3 regions of the Streptococcus sp. HMSC34B10 genome follow, and region 1 is predicted to be linked to each of the others. Evidence: predicted binding sites of a transcription regulator. Region 1 holds the regulator's gene; each other region holds the start of a gene.
What was found. Region 1 encodes NrdR, which represses ribonucleotide reductase genes. Its sites were predicted from a motif close to ACACNATATATNGTGT; they were not measured.

Region 1 (5,239 bases):
ATATCATCCAAAATCAGAACTTCTGCCAGCTTGATTTCATCTACCAAGGTTTTGACAGAGCCATCCCCAATAGCATTTTTGACATCAATGACAAAGCTCGGATAATGGAGAAGAGTTGATGAAACACCACGTTTTTCTGACAAATCATGGGCTAGGGCAGCCACCATAAAACTCTTTCCTACCCCAAAATCTCCATAGAGATAGAGACCTTTACGGTTTTCTGGGTAATCATTAACAAATTTGATCATTCTATTTAGAACAGCTAAACGTGCAACATCATCACGATAAACATCTAAAAAGCTGACATTTTTCAAACTAGATGGTAAATTGATTAATTTTAGACGTTTCTTAATAGCTGCTTCTTTTTCAGCCGCAATCAGTTCCGGAGTTTCCTCATAGGATACATCTGCGTAACCATGGTTCATGACCAGGACAGGCTTGTAACCACGCGCGATATAGTCTGTATCTCCGCGAAGGAACTTATCACGCTCGGTGATGTATTGGTTAAACTTAGAGATACTACGATTCAATTCCTCTTGACTGAGAGATTCCTTCTGGATAAAAGCCGCAACATCAGGATCTTTTACAATCTGATGGACCAGGTCCTGGTATTGAAAACGGCTGGGATGACCTTTTAGCACATCTCCTACACTTTCCATCTATTCACCTCCATTATCTAATTTCGCTAATAATTCTAGGGTTTGGCGTTCCATTTCTTCCAATTCCTCAGCTGATGACGTGTTTTTATATTCTGGATTACTCCATTTAGGAACATTGGTTTTTGCCTGGCTTGTCTTCGCTGTTTTTGATTCTTGCCCCTTTTGATTTTTTTCTCTAATTCGAAGCACAGCCTCTTCAGCAGTTCTGACTTTGTTATAAGAGTAATCATTGGCCACTTTCATGGCATATTTTTCATTGAGATTGGCCGAATCAACCTTGTTGAAGGTCAAAAGTATAACGACATTGATAACTTCATCAAGCAAGCCTAGGTCTGCCATCTGTTTTAGCAAATCGCGTTCAGCTTGGATAATTCCTGCATTTCGGGTTTGTTTGATTCCCGCTAAAAATTCTAGGGCCGTTTTACTTTTAGCTTCTCGGATAATGGTCGCTTCCTTAGGACTAAAATCCGATGCAACAGGCTGTTGCGCTAATTTTTCACGCATACGCTTGATAGAAATGACTTGAGAAACTGCTGTTCCTTTTGCTAGCTGATAGGTTTCAAACCAGGTCCATTTTTTCTCATCAGCGATTTTAAATAACTCTAAAACATCTGACTGTTCATCTTGGAAACGGAGATTATCTCTCATCATGAGCTGACGAAAATGCTCCAAATCAAAATCATTCGTGAAATTAGCTCTTGCTGGCATCTCGTCATGACTAGCCATGTCCTCTATTTCTGGAAAGACCTGACTCAAAGGAACTGTCAAAGCTTCTCCGTCTGCAGACTCTTGACGCAAATCAGAAACTGCCGGCTCTCCAATTTTTTTCTCTAATAAGGTACGATAAACCGTATGACGCAAGAAATCTGAACCAGAAATCGTTGGATGAATAGCAATTTCATAAACGTCACCCTTTTGATAGAGGGTAACCAAGTTGAAGGCTGATAAAATTTTAAAAGCCTTTAAAAGCCTGTCCATTCCGAAATTAAGATGATTGAGAATCGCAGCAAAGAGATGTTCCTTTTGCCCATTATCCCAAAAGGCTAGGGTATAAAGGTAAAGACTCAGCGCATCCTGACCGATAATCGGGAGGTAGCACTGCACCAGAGATGTGGGATCTTGCGACACCCGATTATTCTTTAGAAAAGAAAAACGATCATTAGGCTTCATTTATTTTTCCTTTTTCTTCTTTGAAGATTGCGTAATTTGTTTGAGAAGATTTTCTAGCTCGCTCACGTCTTTAAAGCTACGATAGACACTAGCGAAACGAACGTAGGTGATTTCATCTAGTTCTGCCAATTCTTCCATAACGAGAGAACCGATATCCTCACTTTGAATTTCATTATCATTACGACTGAGGAGTTTTTGTTCGATACGACTAACGACCATACCAATCTCATCACTGGATACCGGACGTTTTTGGGCCGAACGAATAATCCCATTAAAGATTTTATCTCTTGAAAACTGCTCCCGTGTGCCATCTTTCTTAACGACAACCAAGGTTCTTTCTTCTACACGTTCATAGGTCGTAAAACGATGTTGGCATTCTTCGCACTCACGTCTTCTTCTAATCGTATTTCCTTCTTCGGCTTGACGGCTATCGATAACACTTGATTTAGTAGCGCCACATTTTGGACAACGCATGCCTTCCCCTCCTTGTCGTTTTCTTTTCATTATACCATTTTTTTAAGCAATTCCCAAAATAATTCTCCTTTTGGCTTGACAAGTTTTTTTGTTTAGTTGTATTATTTAAGTGATACAAAAAGAAATTGTTGAAAGGAGACCGTGATGTCCTGGACATTTGATAACAACAAACCCATTTATATGCAGATTATGGAAAAAATTAAATTACAAATTGTTTCACATAAACTCGAGCCTAATCAACAACTGCCAACTGTCAGAGAACTGGCTAGCGAGGCTGGCGTCAATCCAAACACTATTCAACGTGCCCTTTCAGATCTGGAAAGAGAAGGCTTCGTCTACACCAAGCGGACCGCAGGACGTTTTGTCACAGAAGATTTGGACTTAATCCGCCAATCCCGTAAACAACTATCCGTAGAACAACTGCAACAGTTTGTCACAGTCATGGTAGAATTTGGCTATGAAAAAGAAGAACTACCTATTGTTTTGAGAGATTATATTGAAGGAGTTTAAACTATGACCTTGTTAACGTTTGAAAATGTTTCAAAATTCTATGGAGCAAGCCCTGCTCTTCAAAATGTTTCCCTTGAAATCCCAGCTGGAAAGATCGTTGGTCTCCTCGGACCAAACGGTTCCGGAAAAACAACCCTGATTAAACTCATCAACGGTCTTCTTCAACCAGAACAAGGTCATATTCTCATCGATAATATGACTCCGAGTCCAGCCACAAAAGCCATTGTTTCTTACCTTCCAGATACAACTTATCTCAATGAACAAATGAAGGTCAAGGAAGCCCTAACCTATTTCAAGACCTTTTATAAAGATTTCAATCTACAACGTGCCCTCCACCTTCTTCGTGATCTCGGTATTGATGAAAATAGCCGCTTTAAAAAGCTTTCCAAAGGGACTAAGGAAAAGGTGCAACTCATCCTTGTCATGAGTCGAGAAGCACGACTATATATACTTGATGAGCCTATCGGTGGAGTAGACCCTGCTGCTCGTGACTATATCTTGAACACCATTATTAACAACTACTCTCAGACTTCAACTGTCATTATTTCAACGCACTTGATTTCTGATATTGAACCCATCTTGGATGAAATTATCTTCCTCAAAGATGGAAAAGTCGTTCGTCAAGGAAATGTAGATGATATCCGTTCTGAGACAGGAGAGTCCATCGACCAACTCTTCCGACATGAGTTTAAAGCTTAAGCAAAGGAGATTATTATGTTTTGGAATTTAGTTCGTTATGAATTTAAAAATGTCAATAAATGGTACCTTTCTCTCTACGGCGTTATCCTTGGAATTTCCGTTTTAATTGGTTACCAGTCTGGAGCTCTAGCCCAGTTAAAAAATGTCGATGACACCTTAATCTTTTTCTTTTTATCGCTTGTATTTGGTGGTTTGATGATCACGCTCTTTATCTCTACTCTCATTCTCATCATTCGGAGATTCAAGGGAAGTGTTTATGAGCGTCAAGGGTATCTGACACTGACACTTCCAGTATCTGAACACCATATTATTCTATCCAAACTCTTTGGTGCCTTTGTCTGGACCTTGCTTAGTTACATTGTTTTTGTAGCAAGCATCTCTATTATCATTTTCCTATCTCCTCTAGAAAAAGATTACATCTACATCTATCGTTTCTTCAGCATTCATTTATTTGAAGACTGGATTTACATCCCCTACCTTGTGTTCAATTCTGTCTTTGGTATCCTCTTGATTTATCTATCCATTTCCATTGGGCAACTCTTTAACGAATATCGTACAGCCCTTGCAGTTCTTGCTTACATTGTCATCAACATCATTTTAAGCTTTTTTGGAATTTTCTTCCGAATTGATAGTTTATTTGATTTGAATTTATATGGCAACAACTTTAATTGGTTTTTATACCTTCAAACGATCAAAGACTTGATTTTATCTATCATTGCCTATGTCGGAACCTACTATATCTTGAAAAACAAGGTCAACCTTCAATAACCATAAAAAGTCTAGCAAACACTGTTTTGCTAGACTTTTCTTAATTCTTTTTTCATGTGAATTATTTTACAAAAAAGAGTATAATAACTTTAATTGATTACTCTGATGAAAAGGGAGGGTTCATATCCATGCTAAGAAAATTTGTCACCAAAAAACACCTCACCCTGTATTTATTGTCAATTGTCATCACTTGGCTGGAAGCTATTATCACTCCCGCCTTAGTTCAGAATATCGTCGCTAGTTTTACCAATCAAGAGCTCAATCTCCTCTGGAAAGTACTTATCTTAGGGATTCTAGGAAACCTCATCCTTTTACTCGGCCTAGCTGGGAAACGATATTACTATGCACGAGTCATTACAGATTTCAAATTCGGAATGAAAAGTGCTATCTTTCATCGCTTTTTACATAGCTACCATATCTCTGAACAAGATATTTTATCTGATTTGGAAAATGATGTAAAGCAATTAGAAAACAACTACATCGAACCAACGGTTATCATCATTTCATCTATTGGTTTCACTTCAGTATCAATCATCTATGCCTTATGGACCAACTTCTATCTGGGATTGATCTTTATCCTCTTTTATTCCTTTCCTGTTCTCTGTAGCTCCATTGGTTCCAAACGATTAGATGCCCTGTCTGAAAATCGTTCTAAATCCAACCAGACTTATCTAGCTAGTTTAACCAACTTTATCGCAGGAAATCAACAAATCCGTCATTATCATGGACAGACTTTCTTTTTTAATCGCTATCAAGAGAAACTTAAATCCAGTCTAACTACAGAGATTGCCTATGAAAAGCAACGGACACTCAATAGTCTTGTGATTAACAGCATCGATGCCTTTTGCTCTGTCGCTCCAATTGTGATTGGTGGTTTCATGACCTACTATGGTCATCTCAGTGCTGCGAGCTTTGTAGCTATCTATCTCGTTTCCCACAACATAGGGTATCAGTTTCAA
Region 2 (5,239 bases), on a different contig from region 1:
AATCGAAGTTAACGTATTCTTTTGATAGCTCAATAACTTCTTCCATTGTTGAACATTCAGTAAGAGCACGGTTAGCATATTCTTGCATCTTAGCTGTGTCTAATTTCTTCATCAAGCTACGAGTACGAAGTACTGAAGTAGCTGACATTGAGAACTCATCCAATCCCATTCCGACAAGAAGCGGAACAGCTGTTTGGTCACCAGCCATTTCACCACACATACCGGCCCATTTACCTTCAGCATGCGCTGCTTTGATCACGTTATTGATCAAACGAAGGATTGATGGGTTATATGGTTGGTAAAGGTATGAAACTTGTTCGTTCATACGGTCAGCAGCCATTGTGTATTGGATAAGGTCATTTGTACCAATTGAGAAGAAATCAACTTCTTTCGCGAATTGGTCTGCAAGCATCGCAGCAGCTGGGATTTCAATCATGATACCAACTTGAATATCATCAGCAACTGTAACTCCTTCAGCAAGCAATTTAGCCTTTTCTTCTTCCAAAATACCTTTAGCTGTACGGAATTCTTTCAACAAAGCAACCATTGGGAACATGATACGCAATTTACCGTGAACAGATGCACGAAGCAAAGCACGCAATTGTGTACGGAACATTTGGTTACCAGTTTCAGAGATAGAAATACGCAAAGCACGGTAACCCAAGAATGGGTTCATTTCTTTAGGTAGATCGAAGTAAGGAAGCTCTTTATCCCCACCAATATCCATTGTACGAACGACAACAGGTTTACCGTTCATACCTTCAAGAACTGCTTTGTACGCTTCATATTGGTCGTCTTCAGTTGGGAAATCTTGAGAGTCCATGTACAAGAATTCTGTACGATAAAGACCAACAGCTTCTGCACCATTATGATTAACACCTTCTACGTCTTTAGGTGTACCAATGTTGGCAGCCAACTCGAAGTGTTTACCATCAGCTGTTACTGTTTTAGCATCTTTAAGGAGAGCCCATTCAGCTTTCTGTTTCGCATAAGCTTCACCAGCTGCTTTAAATTCAGCAATTTGCTCTTCACTTGGGTTGATAACAACTTCACCAGTAATACCTGAAACTGCCAAAATGTCGCCATCTTTGACAAGTTCAGTAATGTTGTTTGTCCCCAATACAGCAGCAATTTCAAGTGTACGAGCCATGATTGCTGAGTGGCTTGTACGACCACCAATGTTTGTTACAAAAGCTTTTACGAAATTTTTGTCCAATTGAGCAGTATCAGATGGAGTCAAGTCATGTGCAATCACAATCACTTCTTCATTAATAGAAGCAGGGTTCGGTAATTTCTTACCAAGAAGGTTTGCCAAAACACGTTTTGTAACGTCGCGGATATCCGCTGCGCGCTCTTGCATGTATGGGTTATCTTCCATTCCTTCAAAAATCGTGATAAACATGTCTGTTACTTCTTTCAGACCTGCTTCAGCATTTACTTTTTTAGCACGAATTGTTTCTTTAATTTGACCAATCAATTCTGGGTCAGCAAGAACCATTAAGTGAGCGTCAAATACTTGCGCTGCCTCTTCACCAAGCGTACCTACAGCCTTCTCGCGGATAAGAGAAAGCTCGTTTTGAGAAGCTTCAAGAGCATCATCCAAACGAGCCTCTTCTGCATTTGTATCTTCGACTGTAACAGTCTCGAATGATAAATCCGGTTGAACGAGTAGATATGCTTTAGCAACTGCAACACCATCAGATGCTGCGATTCCTTTAAGCATTTCTGTCATATTCTTATGCCAATCCTTCTTTTTCCATTGTTTCTGAGATTGCAGCGATAGCATCATCAGCGTCTGCACCTTCAGCAGAGATTGTAACGTCTGCACCTTGGCCAACACCAAGACTCATAACACCCATGATTGATTTAAGGTTAACTGATTTACCTTTGTATTCAAGAGTAATATCTGAAGCAAATTTGCTAGCAGTTTGTACCAACAATGTTGCTGGACGTGCGTGAATACCTGTTTCTGCCACTACGTGGAAATCTTTAGAAGCCATAGTTTGACTCTCCTTTTGTTCTTTCTTTTTTGAGTTATATCTGATAACCCTTACAATTTGGTATTATATCACCTTCTGTGATTTTTTTCAAGTGTTTTATGGGATTTCTTCTTTTTCCTTTCAGATAACTTGCTGAAAATCTTCTATTTTATATATCAAAATACATCATGTAGTTTTTTATATTTTTAACATTTAGAAAACGCTGTTATTTATGGGTTTTATTTTTTACAAACACTATATATTGTGTTTAATTATCTCTTATCTAAAAAAATCTACAATATTTAGTTCTTCTTCGTTGACAAAGATTTTTTTTCTGATATACTTAAGAAGTAATTAAATTTTGAAAGGGGAGTTACAGAATGGTAACCGTTTATTCTAAAAATAATTGTGTTCAATGTAAAATGACCAAACGATTCTTAGATAGTAACAACATCACATATCGCGAAATCAATCTTGACGAACAACCTGAATTTATTGAACAAGTTAAAGAGCTCGGCTTTAGCGCTGCTCCTATCATCCAAACACCGACTGAAGTTTTCTCTGGGTTCCAACCAGCAAAACTCAAAAAACTTGCTTAACAATCAGGACTCAAAGCTTCTATGTCAATCTTAGAAGCCTTTCTTTTGTAATGAATTAAAGGGAATTTTATGGGATTAAAACAACTCGAGGATGTAACTTACTTCCGTCTAAATAATGAAATTAACCGTCCAGTTAATGGTCAAATTATGCTTCATAAAGATAAAGAAGCTTTGGATGCATTCTTTAAAGAAAATGTTGAGCCTAACTCAATGGTATTTGATTCTATCAGAGATAAAATTGATTACCTCATCAAACAAGACTATATCGAAACAGCATTTATCAAGAAATATCGTCCAGAATTCTTAGAAGAGCTTTATCAATTTATTAAAGATCAAAACTTCCAATTCAAGTCATTCATGGCAGCATACAAGTTTTACAATCAATATGCCTTGAAAACTAATGATGGGGAATACTATCTTGAGAGCATGGAAGACCGTGTCTTCTTTAACGCTCTTTACTTTGCTGATGGCAATGAAACTATCGCAATTGATATTGCCAATGAAATCATCCACCAACGCTACCAACCTGCTACACCATCTTTCTTAAATGCAGGGCGTGCACGTCGTGGTGAATTGGTATCCTGTTTCTTGATCCAGGTTACAGATGATATGAACTCTATCGGACGTTCTATCAACTCGGCTCTTCAACTTTCACGTATCGGTGGTGGTGTAGGGATTTCACTCAGCAACCTTCGTGAAGCTGGAGCTCCTATCAAAGGATATGAAGGTGCTGCCTCTGGTGTCGTACCAGTTATGAAACTCTTCGAAGACAGCTTCTCTTACTCAAACCAACTGGGACAACGTCAGGGTGCAGGTGTGGTCTACCTCAACGTCTTCCACCCAGACATTATTGCCTTCCTTTCTACTAAGAAAGAAAATGCCGATGAAAAAGTTCGTGTGAAGACTTTATCACTTGGTGTTGTGGTACCAGATAAATTCTACGAATTAGCACGTAAAAACGAAGAAATGTATCTCTTCAGTCCTTATTCTGTTGAAAAAGAGTATGGCGTACCTTTCAACTATATTGATATCACTGAAAAATACGATGAATTGGTGGCAAATCCAAACATCCGCAAGACAAAAATAAAGGCGCGTGATTTGGAAACAGAAATTTCTAAATTGCAACAAGAATCTGGCTATCCTTATGTAGTCAACATCGATACTGCTAACCGCGCTAATCCAGTCGATGGTAAAATCATCATGAGTAACTTGTGTTCTGAAATTCTTCAAGTCCAAGAACCGAGCTTAATCAACGATGCTCAAGAATTCCTTAAAATGGGTACTGACGTTTCATGTAACCTTGGTTCAACAAACGTGGTCAACATGATGACTTCACCTGACTTTGGTCGCTCTATTCGAGCTATGGTACGTGCTTTGACTTTCGTTACAGATAGTTCTCATATCGTTGCTGTTCCTACTATAGACCATGGAAATAGCCAAGCACACACCTTTGGTCTTGGGGCTATGGGACTTCACAGTTATCTAGCTCAACAACTAATTGAGTATGGATCACCTGAGTCTGTTGAATTTACCAGCATCTACTTTATGCTCATGAATTACTGGACTCTCGTAGAATCAAACAATATCGCACGTGAACGCGGCATTACCTTCCACAACTTTGAAAAATCAGACTATGCCAACGGGACTTATTTTGATAAGTATGTAACTGGAGAGTTTGTTCCAAAATCTGATCGTATCAAAGAACTCTTCAAAGATGTCTTTATCCCAAGTGCTGCTGATTGGGCTGAACTTCGTGATAAAGTTAAAGTGGATGGTCTTTACCACCAAAACCGCCTTGCTGTAGCACCAAACGGTTCTATCAGCTACATCAACGATGTTTCTGCTTCTATCCACCCAATCACTCAACGGATTGAAGAACGTCAAGAGAAGAAAATCGGTAAGATTTACTATCCTGCTGCAGGATTGTCAACAGACACCATTCCTTACTATACTTCTGCATACGATATGGACATGCGTAAAGTAATTGATGTTTACGCTGCCGCAACTGAGCACGTAGACCAAGGACTTTCACTCACACTCTTCATGCGCAGTGATATTCCACAAGGACTTTACGAATGGAAATCAGAAAACAAACAAACGACACGTGACCTTTCTATCCTTCGTAATTATGCCTTTAATAAGGGAATTAAATCTATCTACTACGTTCGTACCTATACAGATGACGGTGGAGAAGTTGGCGCTAACCAATGTGAAAGTTGTGTGATTTAAGAACTCACTAAACCTTATTACTGGGATTCATTATTATTTTATTGATTAACATTAAAGAAAGAGATTTGTAATGGAAACTTACTACAAAGCCATTAACTGGAATGCCATCGAAGATGTCATTGATAAATCAACTTGGGAAAAGCTGACGGAGCAATTTTGGCTCGATACTCGTATTCCTTTGTCAAACGACTTAGATGATTGGAGGAAGTTGTCTAATAAAGAAAAAGACTTAGTAGGAAAAGTCTTTGGTGGTTTAACACTTTTGGATACTATGCAGTCTGAAACTGGGGTTAATGCTCTACGTGCTGATATCCGTACTCCTCACGAAGAAGCAGTTTTTAACAACATTCAATTTATGGAATCAGTCCATGCTAAATCTTATTCTTCGATTTTCTCAACCTTGAATACTAAATCTGAAATTGAAGAAATCTT
Region 3 (5,239 bases), on a different contig from region 1:
AAACAAATCCTCTCTCAGTCGGAGTAAAATCTCCTTCAAAATCACACTTGTAACAGCGGTCAATTGGAGTATTGGTTCCGAGATAACCTACACGGTCATAAGCATAATCCCAAACAGCTTCCAAGGCCTTTGGATTTTGCTGAAGAACTGGGTACTCACAGTAGTGGATAAAACCACCTGATGCACCCGCTTCTGGATAAACCTTCTCGAAGTCCAATTTTTCAAAAGGAGTTGGATTTTTACGGACATCATAATGGAAACTATTCGTATAATATTCCTTATCAGTTATGTCCGGAACCTTTCCAAATTTTTCCGTATCCAGGCGACAGAAACGGTCGGTCAGACTTTCAGACGGCGTTGAATAAATAGAGAAGTGATAGCCATATTGGTCTGACCACTCTTCTACTCGATGTTTCATGTCTCGAATGATATCAAGGGTGAATTCTTTAGCTTCAGGATTGGTTTCCCAATTGTTTCCAAAGAAGACTGTCGCCACTTCATAAAGGCCGATATAGCCAAGCGAAACAGTCGCACGACGATTCTTAAAGAGTTGGTCAACACTTTCTTCCTTCCCAAGGCGATGACCAAAAGCTCCATATTGATAGAGGATAGGCGCATTAGCTGGAGTTGCCTCTTTCGTACGTTCCACTCGATAAACAAGTGCATCTTCAGCAATATTCATTCGTTCATTAAAGATTTCCCAGAACTTATTCATATCGCCTTCGGATTCAAGAGCAATACGTGGAAGATTGACCGTTACAACACCTAAGTTCATACGGCCTGAATTAACTTCTACCCCGTTTTCATCCTTCCATCCTTGAAGGAAAGAACGGCATCCCATTGGAACCTTGAAAGAACCTGTCAGCTCAACAATTTTATCGTAAGACAAAACATCCGGATACATCCGCTTGGTAGCGCACTCTAAAGCCAACTGCTTAATATCGTAGTTCGGAGTTCCTTCTTCTAAGTTTAATCCTCTTTTAAGGGTGAAGATTAGTTTAGGGAAGATAGCTGTACGGTGTTCTGAACCAAGACCTTTAATTCGAATATTCAAAATTGCCTTTTGAATTTCACGTTCAAAACGACTGGTTCCTAGACCAAAACCAAGCGATGTAAATGGTGTTTGCCCATTTGATGTGAAGAGAGTATTGATTTCATATTCAAGAGACTGCATGGCATCATAGATGTCTTTCTTTGTCTTTTTCCATGCATAATCTTCACGTTTTTCTGGCAACACCCATTCCTCTGCATCTTTGAGGTGTTTTTGATAATTTTTTTCTGCATAAGGCGCCAGAACTTCATCGATACGGTCAGCCGAGCAGCCACCATATTGGCTTGAAGCAACATTTGCGATGATCTGTGAAATCTGCGCTGTCGCAGTTTGGATAGACTTAGGGCTCTCTACCTCGGCATTCCCAATCTTGAAACCATTAGCAAGCATACCTTTGAAATCAATCAAACAACAGTTTGTCATCGGTGTGTAAGGGCTGTAGTCCAAATCGTGATAGTGGATATCTCCTTTTTGATGAGCATTGGCTACATGCTTAGGCAACATTTGCAAACCGATGGATTTTCCTACAATCCCTGCTGTTAAATCACGCTGGGTATTAAAGACATCACTATCCTTATTAGCATTTTCATTGACAACGGACTGATCTTTATTGAGAAGCTTATGAATGCTAAAGTTGATATCTGTCGCTTTTGAGCGCTCAAAATCCCTTTGAGTCCGATAAGTGATATACTCCTCAGCCAAGGCATACTCTTTAGCTTCCAACAACTCATGTTCTACGATGTTTTGGATTTCATAGATTTTTACACCTTGTGGGAAGCGGCTGTGAATCTCTGCGACAATACGCTCAACGAGAGTACTAAGTCGCTTTTCGACCAAGGGAGTCACATCCATAACCTTTTCAGCAGCCTTATGAAGCGCTTTGTCAATCTTATCTACATCAAAAATGACACGTCTGCCGTCACGCTTTTCAACGAATAAAGTTGGAGCAGGGGCAGCCTTCTCTTCCAGTACAATCATATCCACACCCTTTTCTTAAATATAATATTGATTCTAAAAAGTATTATATCACTAAAAAAATAAAAATCAATATCTTGTGTAAGAAAATAAAAATTTTTAAAAATTACACAAGATATTGATAGTTTTTATTTTAGTTTGTAGAGTTTGAAATCTTTAAATTCACCTTGAACCGCTTGATAATTTTCAGCTAGAAGCTGCTCAACTTCTGTCCATAGGGGTGTTTTTGTATTTACGACAATCATCTTTGGTTGATTATCTCGCAGATCATTTACAAGTTTGGTCCGATTTGCATCAAGTCCTGTATGCAATCTAGGCGATAGCAACTGACTAGCTGATAAGCGCTCGCTAGCCTTATAACTGCCTGTATGATTGTCCCAGACATAGATACGATCTGTAGCCTGTGTTTCGCCTTTAATCTTAGCTTCAATGCTTGTACGTTCTTGATATTGCTCTGCATGAAGCACATAGCGTGAGACTATAGGAGCTAAAAATAGGTAAACTAGGGCCAAAATTGGTAAATAGGCATTTCCTTTTACAAAAGTTCCCCATACTGATGTTTCTTCTCTGCGTCTTCTACGACGATTGGCTCCTTCTGGTTTCTCTGTACGAATTCGCGTTATTAGAAGAAGCGACAAGAAAGGTAGTAATTCAACCATACGGCTACCATGGATGAGATCTGTAGAAAAAATTTCTAGACCTAACGCTAAAACGACCGCTATTGCAGCAAACACTGATAAAACTGACTGCTTTAATGGTTTCGATTGGAAAAGGCCTATAAATGCCAGCGTCAAGGCTCCAAGAGCAATTGCCAACAATCCATAGAAGAGAAGGTTATCTAATAAACTTGGGTTAGATACAAAATTCAAACTATCTATTGGGTAGAGGATTTGACTAATCGCATTTCCGAAACTTCCCTTATAAACCGTATAGTAACCAATCGGATAAAAGAAAATTGAAAAACCAAGGCCCGCTGCAAAGAATTGATAAAGACCATGAGTTAAGTTGTTACGGCCAACATTAAAAGATGTTACAGCAAAAAATAAAACAAATGCAAACAAGATTGTAACTAAAGGTGCAAAGAAAAATGCTAGAGCCAAGACAATTCCAATGAGGATGAAACCTTTATCATGACCTGGTTCTGCCAAATAGGCAGTCACTAAACTGAGGGCATAGAACAAGAATGGGAGGGCAAGAATAGTTGCATAGCCACCACCAAAGCTAAGAACACTAGCCAGGACATAAAAGACCGTCAACACTTGTTGCGATTGCTGATTTTGTTCCGTCAGATTGTAAGCCGAATGAAAAAGAAAGAATCCAGCACCTACTAAGGCCAACCAATTAAAAACAGCAAACAAAATACTGCCCTTGGTTAAATACTGTAAAAAGTAATAGAGGAGACCACTAGTTCCAAAATAGTCTGTGTAGATATCTCCCCCTTGGTGCATAGCCCATCCGATATAAAAATCTTGTGCCTGCTCTGGGCTAGTTAGTCCTAGCAAGAAAGGAAGAACTACAGATACAAGTACAACTAGAGTGCTCCAGATTAGGATTTTAAATAATGGTAAGGGAGCAAATGAACTTGGTTCATCCTCGAAACGCTCCTCTCTCCCAACTAAATCATCCTGAATTCCCGTCCAAGATGGAGTTGGTTCCTCTTCTAATCTGCCATATACGTTCATTCATTCTCTCCTGTCGTTTAATTTGTTCTAGTATATCAAAAAGTCTAGTTCTTGTCAGCCTGTGGCGAACGCTTACGCAATTTTTCAGACAAAGAAACAAAACGTTCAACCTCATAAAAACGATGATAAGGAGACTTCTTATAATGGTCTAAAAAGGCTTTTTCTTCTACAGTTAACATCGTCATCCCTCCTTTTCTCTTCATTCGAAAAAAAGAGGAAAAATCTAAAAAACTGAATTCCCCAAAAGAGAATTCAGTGAGATGCAATTAGTCAGCATTTTTTTCTTGATTCCTAGAAATACTTCGATTTTTACCTTCCAGATACACCATGAGGATAGAAATGTCCGCTGGATTGACACCAGAAATTCGACTGGCTTGACCAATCGTTTCTGGATTGATGAGCTTGAACTTCTGGCGAGCTTCAGTCGCGATCGAGTCAATATCATCCCAATCGATGTTGGCTGGAATGCGTTTTTCTTCCATCCGTTTCATCTTGGCAACTTGATCCATGGCTTTTGAAATATAGCCTTCGTACTTGATTTCTGTCTCAATCAATTCGATAATCTTGTCATCCAAATCCTCAGCAGCTGGTCCGATGAAGGCCACCACATCTTGGTAAGAAACTTCTGGACGACGAAGAAACTCCTTGGCAGTCACCGCATCTGTCAATGGTTTGAAGCCCATTGCAGCAACTTTCTCATTCGTTTCCTTTACAGGTTTTAACTTAATGCTTTCCAAGCGCTTCATTTCATTTTCAAATTGATTTTTCTTGATTTCAAAGCGCGTCCAGCGTTCATCGTCAACAAGGCCAATCTCACGTCCCATCTCTGTCAAGCGCATGTCCGCATTGTCATGACGGAGAATAAGACGGTATTCAGCACGACTAGTCAAGAGACGGTAAGGTTCAACAGTTCCCTTGGTTACCAAGTCATCAATCATGACCCCAATGTAACCATCACTTCGCTTCAAAATCAACTCAGGTTTCCCTTGGATTTTCAAAGCCGCATTAATTCCAGCGATAATCCCTTGGCCTGCTGCTTCTTCGTAACCAGACGTTCCGTTGGTCTGACCAGCTGTGAAAAGTCCTGAGATTTTCTTGGTTTCAAGTGTCGCTCGCAATTGATGAGGCAAGACCATATCATACTCGATTGCATAACCGGTACGCATCATCTCAGCATTTTCCAAGCCTTTGATAGAATGGACTAAATCACGTTGTACATCTTCAGGAAGACTCGTTGACAAGCCTTGCACGTAAACCTCTTCAGTATCTCGGCCTTCAGGCTCAAGGAAGAGTTGGTGACGTTCTTTGTCCGCAAAACGCACAATCTTGTCTTCAATAGATGGGCAATAGCGAGGACCTACTCCCTTTACAACCCCTGTAAACATCGGCGCACGGTAAAGATTATTTTGAATAATTTCATGGCTATGACCATTCGTATAGGTCAACCAACACGGCACTTGATCTTTTAGATAGTCTTCATCACGTGATGTGTAGGAGAAGTGGTTTGGTGTTTCATCTCCTGGCTGAATCT

Region 2: nrdH (glutaredoxin-like protein NrdH) is a predicted target of NrdR. The motif match lies at 2,232-2,247, and genes of this name have one in related genera.
Region 3: nrdD (anaerobic ribonucleoside-triphosphate reductase) is a predicted target of NrdR. The motif match lies at 2,094-2,109, and genes of this name have one in related genera.

Annotation. Positions count from the first base shown of each region.
Region 1 is NZ_KV841551.1:43,236-48,474, reverse strand. It holds gene dnaI (primosomal protein DnaI) at 1-659, opposite strand, end outside; gene HMPREF3237_RS03535 (replication initiation and membrane attachment family protein) at 660-1,829, opposite strand; gene nrdR (transcriptional regulator NrdR) at 1,830-2,303, opposite strand; gene HMPREF3237_RS03525 (GntR family transcriptional regulator) at 2,448-2,813, shown strand; gene HMPREF3237_RS03520 (ABC transporter ATP-binding protein) at 2,817-3,512, shown strand; gene HMPREF3237_RS03515 (hypothetical protein) at 3,528-4,280, shown strand; gene HMPREF3237_RS03510 (streptosactin export ABC transporter GggC) at 4,409-5,239, shown strand, end outside.
Region 2 is NZ_KV841553.1:123,686-128,924, forward strand. It holds gene ptsP (phosphoenolpyruvate--protein phosphotransferase) at 1-1,732, opposite strand, end outside; gene HMPREF3237_RS04915 (phosphocarrier protein HPr) at 1,737-2,000, opposite strand; gene nrdH (glutaredoxin-like protein NrdH) at 2,360-2,578, shown strand; gene nrdE (class 1b ribonucleoside-diphosphate reductase subunit alpha) at 2,648-4,807, shown strand; gene nrdF (class 1b ribonucleoside-diphosphate reductase subunit beta) at 4,878-5,239, shown strand, end outside.
Region 3 is NZ_KV841546.1:46,157-51,395, reverse strand. It holds gene nrdD (anaerobic ribonucleoside-triphosphate reductase) at 1-2,029, opposite strand, end outside; gene HMPREF3237_RS01615 (damage-inducible protein CinA) at 2,155-3,708, opposite strand; gene HMPREF3237_RS09045 (hypothetical protein) at 3,753-3,887, opposite strand; gene mnmG (tRNA uridine-5-carboxymethylaminomethyl(34) synthesis enzyme MnmG) at 3,975-5,239, opposite strand, start outside.